Regions from separate parts of the Marinobacterium sp. xm-d-579 genome, predicted to be linked through region 1. Evidence: predicted binding sites of a transcription regulator. Region 1 holds the regulator's gene; each other region holds the start of a gene.
What was found. Region 1 encodes FNR, which switches genes on or off when oxygen is low (the NO sensors DNR and NnrR bind a similar motif). Its sites were predicted from a motif close to TTGATNTANATCAA; they were not measured.
Positions count from the first base shown of each region.

Region 2: XMD579_RS08195 (cytochrome ubiquinol oxidase subunit I) is a predicted target of FNR. The motif match lies at 1,730-1,743, and genes of this name have one in related genera.
Region 3: XMD579_RS08160 (cytochrome ubiquinol oxidase subunit I) is a predicted target of FNR. The motif match lies at 1,443-1,456, and genes of this name have one in related genera.
Region 4: XMD579_RS06540 (YdcH family protein) is a predicted target of FNR. The motif match lies at 1,380-1,393, and genes of this name have one in related genera.

Region 1 covers NZ_WBYP01000002.1:227,876-232,052, reverse strand. The annotation lists gene ccoS (cbb3-type cytochrome oxidase assembly protein CcoS) at 1-11, shown strand, start outside; gene XMD579_RS04785 (sulfite exporter TauE/SafE family protein) at 14-667, shown strand; gene hemN (oxygen-independent coproporphyrinogen III oxidase) at 743-2,128, shown strand; gene fnr (fumarate/nitrate reduction transcriptional regulator Fnr) at 2,250-3,011, shown strand; gene XMD579_RS04770 (adenine phosphoribosyltransferase) at 3,025-3,543, shown strand; gene XMD579_RS04765 (alpha/beta hydrolase) at 3,644-4,177, shown strand, end outside.
Region 2 covers NZ_WBYP01000003.1:195,658-199,834, forward strand. The annotation lists gene cydB (cytochrome d ubiquinol oxidase subunit II) at 1-67, opposite strand, end outside; gene XMD579_RS08195 (cytochrome ubiquinol oxidase subunit I) at 70-1,638, opposite strand; gene modC (molybdenum ABC transporter ATP-binding protein) at 1,784-2,866, opposite strand; gene modB (molybdate ABC transporter permease subunit) at 2,863-3,555, opposite strand; gene modA (molybdate ABC transporter substrate-binding protein) at 3,548-4,177, opposite strand, start outside.
Region 3 covers NZ_WBYP01000003.1:185,912-190,088, reverse strand. The annotation lists gene XMD579_RS08170 (GTP-binding protein) at 1-70, shown strand, start outside; gene XMD579_RS08165 (hypothetical protein) at 128-1,339, opposite strand; gene XMD579_RS08160 (cytochrome ubiquinol oxidase subunit I) at 1,598-2,992, shown strand; gene XMD579_RS08155 (hypothetical protein) at 3,004-4,177, shown strand, end outside.
Region 4 covers NZ_WBYP01000002.1:602,174-606,350, reverse strand. The annotation lists gene aroA (3-phosphoshikimate 1-carboxyvinyltransferase) at 10-1,287, opposite strand; gene XMD579_RS06540 (YdcH family protein) at 1,458-1,694, shown strand; gene XMD579_RS06535 (5'-nucleotidase C-terminal domain-containing protein) at 1,876-3,777, opposite strand; gene XMD579_RS11525 (HupE/UreJ family protein) at 3,939-4,177, shown strand, end outside.

The DNA.
Region 1 (4,177 bases):
CAAAAGATTGAGCATGCTGCCCGCCTCTCTTAGCTTCACCTCGGCATTCATCATTGGCCTTCTTGGCACAACACACTGCCTAGCCATGTGTGGTGGACTTGCCTCGAGTCTCAGTATAGGTGGAACAGGTCGAGCCAACTCCCTATTAGGTCTGTTTAGCTACAATCTTGGACGTATCGCTAGCTACTGTGCAGCGGGTGCCATTCTTGGTCTGTTAGGTGCAACCCTACAACAGACAGAGATAGCCTTTGCGCTTCGCTGGATTGCAGGCCTTCTACTGATCAGCATGGGCCTCTACATCGCACAGTGGTGGTTTGGTTTAACCAAACTGGAACAGGCTGGTTCGCTATTGTGGAAACAGATAGCGCCTCTCCTTAAACCCTTTATGCCTGCCGATACCCCGTTTAAAGCCCTAGTACTGGGCATTGGCTGGGGCTGGCTACCTTGCGGTCTGGTCTACAGCACCTTGATCTGGTCATCAGCCGCCGGGAGCGTTACAGAAAGCACTCTACTCATGCTGGGCTTTGGCTTGGGTACATTACCAGCCATGCTCGCCACTGGACTACTGGCTAAACAACTACGCGAGCTGGTCGCCCACACTTTGGTACGCAAACTCTCGGGGCTGCTGTTGATAATGATGGGCATTTGGACACTGCTAAGCGCGTAGCGGTTGACCCGTATCAACACATAAACCTCTATTATTGCCTAATATTCTTACATCTGATGATTAAGGAATATTACTGTGCTGCAACAGACCAACATCCAGTGGGATACCGACCTGATTCGCCGTTATGATTTAGCAGGTCCACGCTACACCTCTTACCCAACCGCACTGCAATTTACTGACACTCCAGACAGTGTCAAAACGCTCTCTAAAGCGATCAGTGAGCGCGACAGTCGTAAGCCTTTATCACTCTATATTCACATCCCCTTCTGTGCACACGTCTGCTACTACTGCGGATGCAACAAGGTGGTCACAAAAGATCGTTCCCGCGCAGAACCCTACCTTCAGACGCTGTTAAAAGAGATTAAACTGCGCAGCTCTGAACTGGGCAGTGACGTACAAGTGGATCAGCTTCACTGGGGCGGTGGTACACCCACCTTTATCGATGATGAGCAGACCGCTCGCTTAATGCAGGCACTTAAAGAGGCCTTCAAACTGCGTGATGATGATCAGGGTGACTACGCCATCGAGATCGACCCTCGTGAGATGACACCTGGCCGCTTAAAACTGCTGCGTGAATTAGGTTTCAACCGCATCAGCATAGGGGTTCAGGATGTTAACGAAGCGGTTCAAATCAAGGTAAACCGCGTGCAATCTCTAGAGATGACAACGGACCTTCTTAAAGAGGCGCGTGAACTGGGCTTTCGCTCAATCAATGTCGATCTAATCTATGGCTTGCCGCTGCAAACTGAAGAGAGCTTTGCCGAGACCTTGGACCGAATTCTAGAGCTACGACCCGATCGTCTCTCGGTATTTAACTATGCTCACCTACCCGAGCGTTTCAAACCGCAGCGTCGCATCAATGCCGATGAGTTACCCGACGCGCTCACTAAACTTGCGATTCACCATCAAAGTATTGAGAAGCTGACGGCAGCGGGCTACCGCAACATTGGTATGGATCACTTTGCTCTGCCAGACGACACACTGACACAACACCAAGATGATGGAACGCTGCACCGTAACTTCCAGGGCTATACCACTCACTCACAGTGTGACCTAATTGGTTTAGGCGTCTCATCTATTAGTCAGATTGGCGATTACTACCTACAGAACAGCCCTAACATTGAGCGCTACACTCAGGATATTGAATCTCAGGGCTCAGCATTAACCAAAGAGTACTGCCTCAATGAGGATGACAAAATTCGCAGAGCGGTGATTACCCGCCTGATCTGTGACTTCCAACTCGATTTTGCCGATCAATCCAAAGCGCTCAATATCGACTTTAAAGAGTATTTTGCTAACGAATTAAAACTGCTTGAGCCGATGGCACAGGATGGCCTGATTCATTTAAGAGAGGATGGAATGGATGTCACCGCCGCTGGGCGTTTGTTGATTCGTCGAATCTGCATGACCTTTGATGCCTATATCGATCACTCAGAACAGCGATTTTCTAAAATCATCTAATCCGATTTTGCACAGTAAATTTCACTAAAAGTGGACCGTTAAAAAGTCCACTTTTTTATCTAAATTGACTTGGGTCAATAAAGCGCTTTTGGATATACTGTCAGGCAACTAAGGAGCAGTTATGTCTGACACCAAAAACATCAAACTCGCCAGCATCGGCCAGGTAAGCTGTAACACCTGCAGCTTGAGTACACTCTGCTTGCCTGTCTCTCTAAACGACGAAGAGGCGCTTCGCCTCGACGATATCGTTGATAAGAGCAAACCACTTCACAAGGGCGACTTCCTGTTTAGACAGGGTGAAGAGTTCACGTCACTGTTCGCCATTCGTGCGGGGTCGTTAAAAACTTACTCTGTAAACCCTGAGGGAGAAGAGCAGATCAACGGTTTCTACTTCCCAGGTGAACTGGTTGGCCTAGCCGGATTCGATTCAGGCAGCTACCCAATGTCGGCTAAGATGCTTGAGACGACCACTGTCTGTGAGATCCCTTTCTCACGCTTGGACGATCTGGCAGGTCAAATGCCAGAGCTGCGTCGTTCTGTGATGCGCTCTATGAGCCACGAGATCAGCGATGACCAACAGATGATGATGCTGCTCTCTAAAAAGACGGCTGAACAACGTATCGCAACCTTTATTTTCAAGCTGTCGCAACGTTATGCCCTGCGTGGCTACTCTGCACAATCCTTCCGACTTTCGATGTCACGTAACGAAATAGGCAACTACCTTGGCCTAGCGGTCGAGACGGTCAGTCGAATCTTTACACGCTTCTCTTCACAAGAGCTGATTCGTGTTGAAGGTAAAGAGCTGGAAATTCTTGATCAAGCAGCGCTGCTGGATGCGGCAGGTGAAGCACCTAGCCCAGAGTGCAATCAACACCACGGTTAAATAAGGATCTTTAATGTCTTACGACGAGCACTATGTAAAATCGGTTGTCCGCTCTATTCCAGATTGGCCAGAGCCTGGCATTCTGTTCCGTGATATTACACCGATTTTTCAAGATCCACGTGCCTCTCGCATGGTTGCGAACGCCTTTATTGATCGCTACATGCAGATGGATATTACCCACATAGCCTGTATCGATGCTCGAGGTTTTCTATTTGGTGCGATTATTGCACACCAGCTGAACAAGCCTCTAATTTTGGTTCGTAAAAAAGGCAAGTTGCCTGGTGAAACGATTCACCAAGACTATACGCTGGAGTACGGCACCGCCTCTGTGGAGATTCAGAAGGATGCCGTTACCGCTGGCGATAAAGTGGTACTAATCGACGATCTGATTGCCACTGGTGGCACAGCTCTGGCGGCCTGCACACTGATCAACGGTCTAGGGGCTAGCGTAGTTGAGGTGGCTGCGCTGATTGACCTGCCAGACCTTAACGGATCACAAAAAATCCAAGACACCGGCGTCCCCGTATACTGATTACTGGCCTACGACGGTCTCTAATAGAAACCGAGGTTTAGCCACCTCGGTTTTTTTATACCTACAAACGATAAAAAATTTAAGTTTAATGGAGTTTTAAATGCTTCGACTATCGACCACCCTACTCGCTGCATCACTCATGGCGACAGCTGCACAAGCTGAACAGGTTCAGATACCGTTTGAGGGTTTAACACTGAACGGCAATCTTGAACTGGCTGCTGATAAATCCTTAGCAGACGGTATACTGATGCTGACGCACGGCACCCTGGCTCACAACGAGATGGAGATCATCAGCTACGTGCAGGAACAGATGGTCGATTATGGCATCTCTACTCTAGCCATCAACCTAAGTTACGGCCTGGATAACCGCGAATCAGCGATGTATGACTGTACCCTTCCGGCTCAACACACCATGCAGCAAGCACTGGCTGAAATGGATGCATGGCAAACCTGGCTAGATGGACAGGGCGCAGGCGATCGTTGGGTAATGGGTCACTCGCGTGGCGGCAACCAGACGGCTCAGTTTGCTGCAGCTAACCAAGATAAGATCAAAGGCCAAGTTCTATTAGCACCTGCAACTTGGGACTACACTAAGACCATAGAGGGTTATGGCAAACGCTATGAAACGCCTATC
Region 2 (4,177 bases), on a different contig from region 1:
CAAAACCAATCAGCAGTACACCAACCAGCAGCCACCAAACAAGTCGAAGCGTTTCGTAATCAAACATCATTAAGCTCCTTGAGTCGCTGTGTTCTGTTCAAAGTGGTAACGGCCAGTCTGCAAGGCGCTTGGGCCTTTGCGGATGTATTTCACCATCAGGTAGATCTCGATGACCAAGAACAGAGTGTAGAGTCCAATAAAGCCCGCCAAGCTCATCCACAGATCCGTCTCAGTTAGGTGAGAGGTTGCGACATAGGTCGGAAGAATTTCACCGATCGCCCAAGGTTGACGGCCAAATTCAGCAACGAACCAACCCATCTCACTGGCAATCCAAGGAAGCGGTAGAGAGAGCAGTGCGAACCACTGCAACCAACGTGTCTGGTAAGCCTTACGCTTAGCGGTGTAGTAGAAGGCTAGGACAAATAGAAGCAGCATCGTAAAGCCTGCACCGACCATGACACGGAAGGTCCAGAACATCGGAGCCACCTGTGGAATGGTGTCCCGAGCCGCCAGTTTGATCTGCTCTTCGGTCGCGTCAACAACCGCCTGCGTGTAACGCTTCAACAGCAGACCGTAGCCCAGATCAACGCTGACTTTAGAGAACGCAGCACGATTTTCAGGAGTGTCTTCACCGTTACGCAGTTTCTCTAGAAGGCCATAAGCGACAATGCCGTTGCGAATGCGATCTTCAGCATGAGCCACTAGATCTTTAATACCGGTAACCTCCTCATCCAAGGAGCGGGTTGCAATTAGACCCAAGGCGCCCGGAATTTTCAGAGCGTAGTCAGTTGTCATGGTCTCTTCATTGGGAAGGCCGACAACGGTAAAGGCTGCAGGTGCTGGGTGTGTATCCCACTCCGCCTCGATCGCTGCCAATTTAACCTTCTGCACTTCGCCCACTTCGTAGCCAGATTCGTCACCTAACACGATGACAGAGATCGCAGAGGCTAAACCGAAGGCTGAAGCGATCGCGAATGAACGACGTGCAAATGGAATGTCACGGTTACGCAGCATGAAGTAGCTGCTGACGGCTAGAACGAAGATAGCGCCCGTTACATAACCTGCAGAGACAGTGTGAACAAACTTAACCTGCGCCACTGGGTTTAGCAGGACTTCCGCGAAGCTGTCCATCTCCATGCGCATGGTTTCAAAGTTGAAGTAGGCCCCAACAGGGTTCTGCATCCAACCGTTGGCGATCAAAATCCACAACGCAGAGAAGTTAGAGCCCAGTGCGACCAACCAGGTCACAGCAAGGTGCTGTACCTTGCTCAGGCGATCCCAACCGAAGAAGAACAGGCCGATCATAGTGGATTCAAGGAAGAAGGCTACCAGACCTTCAATCGCCAGCGGTGCACCAAAGACGTCGCCCACGTAGTGCGAGTAGTAGGCCCAGTTGGTTCCAAATTGGAACTCCATGGTCAAACCGGTGGTCACACCTAGCGCGAAGTTAATACCGAACAACTTACCCCAGAATTTGGTCATATCGCGGTAGATCTGCTTGCCGGTCATGACATAGACAGATTCCATGATGGCCAGCAGGAAGGATAGACCGAGGGTCAGTGGTACAAATAGAAAGTGATACATCGCGGTAATAGCAAACTGCCAACGCGATAGTTCCACAACCGATTCTGAAATCATCGGGGATGCCTCCAGTAGACAAATTAAGCACAAAAATTATGTGCACTGCACAAAGTTTCAGAATTGTAATCGGTTATATAGTCAAAAGTAATTGATATATATCTAAAGTCTTAACGATAAATGCTCACGACTAGTTGAGAAAATCTCAACCTTGGCAGCGGTTAGAGGGGCAGATGTTGACCGATTTTATGATCAGAACGCAGGGATCGCCGATCTTGAGGTTTAGATTGTTAAGGGAGCGTTTGGTGATGTGTGTTGAGACGATATCTGTTGCAATGCACACGTTAATAAGTACATCACTCGATGAAGTCGTTTCAATGGATTCAACCCTTCCGGAAACCTGATTCAAGGCAGAGATGCCTGCCACTTTTGCGGTCGATAGGATTAGATCGTTCGCGACCAGTTCAAGGCAGACCGCTGAACCTATGGGTGCATCAAGGGTCGGCACATAGAGTGTTTCGCTGGCCACTTGAAGCTCGGACAGTCCATCGGGGTGTTGTGCCACTAACTGGGTTGTCAGTGTCGACTTGATCGCACGATTGGCGGTTCGCGCGACCTTGCTGTTGGCCATCACCTCTCGCGCAGGCCCTTGAGTCACAATGCGGCCCTGCTCCAGTGCGATGACATGGTCAGCCAGCTCTAATACCTCTTCGGGTGAGTGGGTTACGTAGAGCATAGGAATACCCAATTCCCGGTTTAATTTTTTGAAGTAGGGGAGTAGCTCCGCTTTTCGGGCGCCATCGAGTGCTGCAAGGGGTTCATCGGCCAGAATAAGATCTGGTGCGCTTAATAACGCACGACCAATCGCAACACGCTGTTTTTCACCACCAGAGAGTGAATTTGGCGTTCGCCTAAGTAGGGGTTTTATACCTAAAAGTTCGACGATCTGGTAAAAATCGACGCTTTTGTCGACCTTATTGAAGCGTTTCGCGTAATTTAGATTCTGCTCTACTGTCAGATGTGGAAAGAGTCGGCTCTCTTGAAAAATGTAGCCAATGTTGCGTTGATAGGGCTTTAAGCTCGTGTTTGAAGCGCTATCAAATAACACCCGATCGGACAGAGTGACGCGGCCTTGGCTGTTGCTTTGCAAGCCGGCTATCGCATTGATTGTGGTGGTTTTCCCTGAACCTGACTCGCCAAATAGAACCGTGATGCCACTGGGGGCTTCAAAGGCTATATCAAGCGAGAAGTTTGGCATCGACTGCTGCAAAGTGACTGACAGTGTCATGACTGCAACCTCCGGCTCATACGACGTGACAGCCATTCAGAGGCAAGAAGTGCACTCATCGCAATGATAATAGAGATGATCACCAGTTTGGTCGCAGAGCTTTCACCACCGGGTACCTGAAGAAACGCATAGATAGCCGAAGGGAGTGTCTGAGTCTGACCTGGAATATTCGATACAAAGGTGATGGTGGCTCCAAACTCACCCATCGCTTTGGCAAAGCCCAGAACGGAGCCGGCGATCACACCAGGAAGCATTAAAGGTAGGGTGATGGTGATAAACACCCAGCGCCTTGAGGCACCCAGGGTTGCGGCCGCTTCCTCTAATTTAGGATCAATGGCTTCAATGGAGAGACGAATAGCGCGAACCAGTAATGGAAAAGCCATGATGGCTGCTGCTAATGCGGCACCGCTCCAGCGGAAAGCAAACTCAATTCCCCACTCAGCAAGGAATGATCCGACAGGCGTGCGTTTTCCGAAGGTCATTAACAGCAGATAACCCGTTACAACGGGCGGTAAGATCAAGGGTAGATGGACAATTCCGTTGAGAAGCTGTTTCCCTGCAAACTCCTTTTTCGCCAGAAGATAGGCAACGCCAATGGCCACAGGCAGGCTAAGCAGTGTTGCCCAAAAAGCTACCTTAATTGATAGGAGAACTGCCGCCCACTCGTTGGGGCCTAGCCAATCAGTCACGTTGTTGCGAATCCATTAAAAAGCCGTTGCGCTCTAGTATCGCCCTAGACTGCTCTGAGCGCAAAAACTCTAAAAATGCCGCGGTTGATTTATCACTCTCTGTAACAGCCGCAACCGGATATAGAATTCTGTCATGGGACTCTGTAGGGAAGGTGGCAGCTATTGAGACCTTGGGTTCAGCCACCGCATCCGAGTGATAGACGATCCCTAAAGGTGCTTCACCTGAAGCAACTAATGCAAGTGCAGACCGCACATTGTCTGATTGAGCGACTTGCTGCTTAAGGGGGTCCCAAAGATCAAAATAAGTAAGTGCTTGCTTACCGTAAATGCCAGCAGGTACAGATTCCACAAGACCCATGGCCAGGTATTCATTGTCCAGCCAATCGAGCAGTTCTTGCGACCTGGTGAGGGTGAGTTTTGCGTCTGGAGTATGACTTATCAGTACCAACTGATTACTGGCAAGGTTGAAGCGAGTCGGTTCATTAATTAGCGCCCTATCAGATAGGTAATCCATCCAGGCAGTGTTGGCAGAGATGAAAATATCGGCTGGTGCGCCCATCTCTATTTGACGTGCTAAGGTGGCAGACCCCGCATAAGAGACAACAATCGAGTCTGAATGGTC
Region 3 (4,177 bases), on a different contig from region 1:
GTTTATCGAGAACACGTTTAAGGAGCTGATTGATATTGCGGAGCCGTCAACTAAAAACCCCATGAAATAACGACATTTCATGGGGTTTTTCAGTTAATCGCGACCTCATCGAGATCGCTCCTACTGTTTATACTGCAGGTTCAACCACTAACTCTGGGTGGCGAAGCATGTTCTTTGTAAGGCGGACAATCGCATAAATCGTCGCGGCCTGAATCAAGAACATAACCCCGATACCCAACCAGTAGACTAAGCCAAACTTAGCGACAATACCGGTGCCGACAATCGCAACGTGCCACCAGAAAAGGTTGAGTACAAAGAAGGCAACGCCAGGACAGACAAGGCCAAAGGCCACTGGGCTGTGCTCGCCACCATGCAGATACTTGTCTAGGTAACCGTTTAGCTTCATCACGCGGTATCCAACCATCAAGATCACGGCTTGCAGAGTAACCATCAACGTCATCATTTGGAAGTTATCGCCAGCATCCAATGCACCACCGGTTAGGTGGGCAATACCGTGCTCCATACGTAACCACTCAATACCGAGCAGTGTCACAATTGGTACCAACATCCATAAACTTGGGGTCGCTTGCTCCTGAAGGCCGTGCTGCATCATCGCATTGACGCCCGACACCAGAACGACCAGAACAACCAATACAGCGGCAATTAGGAACAGGTACGAGAACACTGAGGCAATCGTAATAACAACTGGGATGTGCGACATCGCTGCAGGCGCTGCAAAGCCAACCGATAACATTGAGAAGGTAAATGCAGCCATTAGAGGTGAAAGGTGGTTGTGCTCTTCACTGCGGTAACCCCCCTGCGTCAACATACGACCAAGGTAACGTCCGTACATTTTTAGCGCGTAGTAACCGATGATCAAAAAGGCGATCAGCGCGCCGGGGAACATCCACTCAATAATCGTCCATAGACCCGGAACAAATAGCGCACCCGATACAAACATCACGTTCACTGTCATGGAGAAGGTCAGAGGCAAGGCCATCATTTGAACTTCAGCGGGTGAGTTCAAAATCTTCTCGTGGGCGTCAGTGCCTTTGACTGCGTTGTATTCGCGGATATTCCAAACCAACAGCGCAATGTGCAACAAGCCAAAAATAACAACACCGGCAATCGCAAAGCCAATAATTAACGGCATTGGGATACCACTGGCAATGTCTGCACTCCAGGCAGTCGTCCAATGTTCCCAAGTCGGCATCGGGTAACCCTTATGAGGCACCATCCACATTAAATACATAAAGAACGCGACAGACATGCCGCCAGCGCCAAGTGCCGCTAGGAAAAAGCTTGGATGCCAAGGCTGAGTTGAGTCTCTTCTAAACATGGGAGATCTCCTAATTAGTTAAACCATAATATATTAGATTTTTCTAATATATTAGAGTGTAGCTAAATTAGCAATACCTAATATACATATTATTTACCCTCTTTTGATTTATCGCAAAAACCTATAAATCCGGTTGCGGATTCTCAATGCGACGATCTCTGCATGAATAGATACTGCTCGCCAAGCTGGTCGAGATGACTCGACCATTGAGCGGGGAGGTACTCCCCAAAACGTATCGTCTTCAAGGGGAACTATTCAATGGAGATGCTAGGACTCTATCCAGTCTGGTTTGAACCGACACTCGGTTCAGGTTGGATCATCGGTATCATTGCGACCATACACGTTCTGTTTTCACACACATCTGTGGGTGCAGCACTGGTCTTCTCTTACCTTGCGGTGGTCGCTTACCGTAAGAACCGCCCAGAGCTTCTCGACTACATTCGTCGTTACGGCCTGTTTCTTTTGGTCTTCTCTTATGTCTTAGGTTCGATTACCGGACCAGGCATCTGGTTCTCAACTACGGTCGGCAGTCCGCGTGGTATCTCTGCACTGATTCATAGCTTTGTCTGGAAGTGGGCAACCGAGTGGGTCTTCTTTGTCATCGAGGTCATCGGTGTCTACATGATCGTCTACTTGGTGAATAAGGTGGATCAGAAAACACACCTGCGCATCAGTATCATCTTTGGCCTAGCCTCTTACACCACCATGCTAATCATTATCGGTATTCTGTCGTTCATGCTGATGCCTGGTAATGAAAACTGGTACACCGAAGGCGGTTACTTGAACGGTTTCTATGGCGCCAACACCTTTGCGCAATTGGCTATGCGAACGGCGTTTATGTTCACCATGACAGCGGTAGTCGGAGGCATTGTTGCCTCTTCAATTAAAGATATCGATTTCCGCAAAGAGATGGTTCGTCGTCTGGCGATTCTAGGTTTGGTTGCGACTGCAGCCGGTCTTGGTCTATTCAAATGGTACCTATCAACGATTCCAGCGACCGCTGAATTGGTGATGGAGAATCGTCTACCGGAGTACTTCACACCCGCTCTAATCTCTGTAATGGGCGGCATCATGGCCTATTTCGCAGCCACTCTGGCCGCACCAAAGCTGCTAAAACCAGCCATTGCGGGCGTCATGACGGTCGTCATTTTGGTGTTCGGACTTTGGCCAGAAGAGGTTGCGCGTGAGTCGATTCGTAAGCCTTATGTTGCAGGTGGATACGTCTACTCTAACCAGGTTATTGGTCGTGATGTTCCGGGGCTTGGCATTCAAAGTGAAATCCCAACCATTGAAGAGCATGGCTTCACTAACGCTCTGATCTTCCTTCCCGAGGAGCTGCGCACGGTGACTGACTCTAATAAAGAGGCGGTTGGTCAAGCTCTGGCGTTGAACACCTGTTCAAACTGCCACTCACTGACCGATACAGGGATTCGCCCACTGGCAAATTACTTTGGTGACGACTCTAGCGAGTCGGATATTGCGGCCTACTTAAGAGCGGCACTGTCGAGTGGTACAACGCTCTATATGCCACAAATTCCACTTCAACAAGATGAAGCAGTGGCCTTGGCTAGCTTTATTCGTCAGTTGAAAGATCGATCTATTGCTGTCGCGGCTGATCAGGGTAATCCGATCACTGTGTCTCAGTCTCACTAAGGAGTATCACGATGAATGTAGACTCTTTATACGCACTTCGTGATGTGGCTGGGGTTCCCTCACATCCGATTCTATTTTTAGTGTTAGGTGTCGTCACCTTTGCTCTTCATATGTTTGCGGTTCACGTTATGTTGGGCGGTGCAGCGCTAACCATTCGTGGAGCATTGAGCCAAGATAGCTACTGGCGCCAGCTTGCAAATGCCATGCTATCGACCGCAAAGATTGCGGTGTCGGTTGCCGTGGTTATCGGCGTTGCGCCTCTGCTGTTTGTGCAGGTGATCTATGATCCTTTCTGGTACACCTCTAATGTGCTGTCCGCTTGGTGGGTCATTGGATTCATCATCATACTGTCGGTCGCTTATCTGTTGATCTACCTCTTCTACTTTAAAAATGAAGATCTGACTCTGAATAAGACAAAATGCCCCGGCAGCATGATTCTATCGCTCGCGCTGTTCATTGTTGTGGGTCTGATCATGCACACCCTTACCAACCAGATGCTATCCCCTGATCAGTGGATGGAGTGGTACGCACCACAGGGTCAAATCGATGCCAGCGGCACTCAGTTACACTCCATCAACTGGGCTCGTTTCATCTTTATGATCGCTCTCGCAGCACCTGTGACCGGCGCTTGGCTTTACGGCTACCGCCACTACATCAGCGTTCGTCCTGGTAGCGACTCGGGTTACCTTGAGTTTGTTCATAATCTGGCGCGTAAACTGCTTGCTCAAGGCTCTGTGGTATCGATTCTTATTGGTGCAATCTGGATGGTTAGCCTGCCAGAGAACCAAATTGAGTTTTTAACCAACCCGATGCTCTACATCACAGCCCTAGCATTGATCGCTTTAGCGATGGTGCCGACTCTGTTTGGCAGCAAAATTAACAACGGCTACACCGCCTACTGGTTAGTAGCGGTCGCCTTTGTAGTGATCGCACTGGTCGCGGTTGATCGTGAAATCATTCGCTGGGTTGCCCTAGTCGTTGAGTCTGGCTACAACCCAATGGACTACCCAATTAACATGGATTGGTACAGCACCATTCTGTTCTTCGCGACTTTCGCAGTTGTCGGTGGCATGGCCTGCACCTACCTAATCACGGTTGCATGGCAGGCGGGACAAACAGAAGGCACCTACACACCATCTGTGGCTATCTCTCGCCTGGGTAACTGGACCATTTACATCATCTTAA
Region 4 (4,177 bases), 370 kb from region 1:
AAGGGCAGGTTACTTCGTAACCTCAGCAAACAGATCAAAATACTCTGGGAAGGTTTTGCTGGTACAGCCCGGGTCATTGATGATGATCTCGCTGTTGCCGAACGAGGCGAGTGAGAAGCACATGGCCATGCGGTGGTCGTCGTAGGTATCGATCGCGGCGCTCTGGATTTCGGCTGGTGGTGTAATCTCGATGAAATCTTCGCCTTCCACCACTTCCGCACCCACTTTACGAAGCTCGGTTGCCATTGCGGCTAGGCGATCGGTCTCTTTGACGCGCCAGTTGTAGACGTTGCGAATGGCCGTAGGGCCTTTTGCGAACAGGGCGGTTGTGGCAATCGTCATTGCAGCATCGGGAATGGCGTTCAGATCCAGGTCTACACCGTTCAGTTCGCCTTTAGAGACCTCTACCCAAGTTGGGCCATAAGTGACCTTAGCACCCATCTTACCGAGCACTTCAGCGAAGGCTTTGTCGCCTTGTACCGATTCAGAACCGACGCCGTAGACGCGAATCGTACCGCCAGCAATAGCCGCTGCAGCTAGGAAGTAGGAGGCTGATGAAGCATCACCTTCAACCATCACTTCGCCGGGCGAGTGGTAAGTCTGTCCGGCTTTAACGACAAAGCTCTGGTAGTTGTTGTTCTCGACCTCAACACCAAACAGCTTCATCGAGTGCAGGGTGATATCGATGTAAGGCTTAGAGACCAGCTCACCATCAACAACGATCTCTAAATCCTGCTGTGCCATCGGTGCGGCCATCAGTAGGGCAGTCAAAAACTGGCTCGAGATGTTGCCTCGAATCGATACACGTCCGCCTTTCAATTGTTGAGCGTTAATCTTTAGCGGCGGGTAGCCTTCATCTTTTAAGTACTCGATATCAGCACCAATTTGACGAAGAGCATCAACCAAATCTTCGATAGGGCGCTCGTACATGCGAGGTTCACCGGTCAGTGTGAACTCACCTAAACCTAGGCAAAGTGCGGCGGTTAGTGGGCGCATTGCAGTACCGGCGTTGCCCAGGAACATCTCAGCACTTTGCTGCTTGAAAGGACCTGCCACACCGGTGACAACGCACGAGCGACGATCATCAGCTAGCTCATAAGAGACACCCAACGTTTTTAGTGCATTCAGCATATGGGTAACGTCTGCGCTGTCTAGCAGGTTGGTTACCTTGGTTTCACCTTCCGCCAGTGCAGCTAGAAGAAGAATTCGGTTTGATAGGCTTTTTGAGCCTGGCAGTTGAACGTCACCGTTTGCAAAATCGCGAGGTTGGAGTGAAAGAGTTTCCATAATCTTAAAAGTGTAGTTGATCGCCAAAAAAGGATCGAAAAAGGTACAGGTAAACGCCTGTTAAGTCCATTGTTCAGAGAGATTCGTTTTAATTGATTTCAATCAATGGACGATGGAGAAGAGTAGGGCATATTAGAACCATCAACACTGTATGGAATTAGGAGTAAAAAATGATCGGAGAACACCACGATCTAGTTCATGAACTTCCAGAGTATCGCGAACGTATTCATGAGCTTAAAACATCAAACAACCACTTCTCTCGTCTGTTTGATGAGTACCACGAAATTACTAAGCAGGCTGAGCTTGCTGCAGCTGAAGTTGAACCGACCACGACCAGTCGTGAAGAGGAACTTAAAAAGCGTCGTCTTGAACTGAAAGATGAGCTTTTCAAAATGCTTCAGGGTTAACCCTTTTCATTGTCCTTTCGTTGCTTGAACGTTACCCGTCTTTTTAGGCGGGTTTTTTTTTGCTTCAATTTTTTGTTGGAGCGATCTTAAAAAGGTCGCGATATTCTGAACTGCTATTTGTCCAGGTTTCTCATAGCAATAAAAAACCCGCACTAGGCGGGTTTTTTAATGGGGTAGGCTGTTATGCCCAATCACCTGGGTAGTCAGCGAAACCTGGGTTGTCAGAGACACCCACCACTTTAGGGTTGTTCACCTTAGGTAGTTTGATCACCATGTTCTCATCGCGTTCTGCTTTTAGGTAGTCAGCAATGATATCCCAGAGTAGTCGACCCTCTGGTGTGCGGTTAACAGTTGCCCAACCAGAGACGCTGTAGTTCTTGTCATCAGCAATCACTTCACCGTTGTCTAGGCGTACTTCAGAGATACGCTGGCCAAGTGGTTTGGTTGGATCGATGGTGTAGTCAAGACCACCCACGCGAACCATGTCGCCACCTGATTGTAGGTATGGATCTGGATCGAATAGGTTGTCGGCAACACCTTCAAGCATCTCTTTGATCGCTTTACCAGTCATCTCTTGAACGTAAGTTTCAGAGTAGGTTGTTGCACACTGGCTCATGACATCTTCCATTGTGATCCACTCACCCTCTAGAGTAGTGGTACCCCAGCGAACGCCGGCTGATAGTGCGATGTCTGCCTTGTACTCCCAACGAAGTGCGTTACAGATAACTTGGTCCCAAGTGCCCATGAAGTTACCGCGACGGTAAAGAGTACGATCCGCTTTAGCCAGTTTCTCTTGAAGAATCTCTTCGAAGGTTTTGCCGACACGGATTGGGTTGTTCTGCCACTTCTTGTTACGCGCTTCGATGATGTTCTCATCGTAACGACCTTGGCGCATCTGGTTGATGTACGCTTCCATCTCACCGTCAGCTTCAAGCCAATCAGAGATAACAGGTAGCTGTTTGTAAGTCATGTTGGTGATCTGGCCATCTTCGATCGAGAAGTCCATACAGCCGACAAACTTACCGTTTGAACCTGCGTTGGTTACCCAACATTCGCCACCGTCAACGTTCTTAACTTTGATCGGTTGTGGAACACCATCGTGAGTGTGACCGCCGAATACAGCATTCAGGCCAGGAACACGTTCAGCCATCTTGATGTCGACGTCCATACCGTTGTGCGATACAAGAACAACCGCGTCTGGCTGCTCCTCTTCACGGATCTGCTGAACAAGCTCGATCATCTCTGGTTCACGAAGACCGAAAGACCAGTCTGGGAAGAACTCTTTAGGGTTGGCGTTTGAGGTACGTGGGAAGGCTTGACCAACAACGGCGATACGCTTGCCGTTGATCTCTTTAATCACGTATGGCTGGAACGCATGACCCGTATCTTCGTCGTACAGACCACGGCCATCGAAACGCTCAACCATTTCGTAGTACTCATCACCAAACAGTGAGTCTTCTAGTACTTTAACGTTCTGACCGATGAAGTCACCTTTGAACAGAGCAACGTTCGAAAGAACTTCCTCTTCACGGTAGGTGAACTCCCAGTGACCAACCATAACGTCGATGCCAAGAATGTTAGATGCCTCAACCATGTCGACACCACGTGTCCACAGTGAAGTACCCGATCCCTGCCATAGGTCACCGCCATCAAGGGTCAGTGTGTTTTGGCGTCCGCCCGCTTGATCGCGTAGACGATCTAGAAGTGTTTTAACGTGTGCGAAACCGCCCGTACGACCGTACTTCTTAGCTTCTTCTAGGAAGTTAAGGTAGGTGTATGCGTAAGCTTCAGGAGAGTTCTCTGAAAGACCCATCTCCTTAAGGAAATTTTTGCCGACAACGTGTGGTGGACGACCAAATGCATCACCGACACCAAGGTTGACGTTTGGCTCACGGAAGTAGACAGGCTTTAGCTGGCCGTGAACGTCTGTAATGTGAAGGATACGAACATCACCTTCCATTGGAACATCATAAAATCCGCTTGGAGCAGTGTTGCTTGCTAGCGCGCGAGAAGTGTAAATTGCTGGTAGGCTTCCTGCTGCAGCAGCGGCGGCCATAGCCTTCAATAGTTGACGACGATTCATAGTTATCTTAGTTTCCCACTCTTCTTAAAGGGCCCACAGGCTGAAATCCACCAAAAGCACGCATGCTTATTACTAGAGACATACCAGTGAGACTAATTCCAGGCATTTTCGTTATATGCACATTAGTTACATCCTTATTCTACCCAGTTAGGGCTGATGTTGTGAAGCCTGCATTGATAGAGATCTCTGCAAATACGACTGAAGTGGTAGAGATTGAGATCCGTGCCAGCCTCGAAGCACTTCTGACCGGTATCAATGGACAGTATCGAAACACTCAAGAGGCGCCTAACTCAGATCAATACGACCATTACCGTGCAATGGAGTCGGCAGAGCTTGAGGCGGAGTTTAAAAAGTTCATGCCGACGCTCCTAGAGGGTGTTGAGTTGAAGCTTGATGGAAC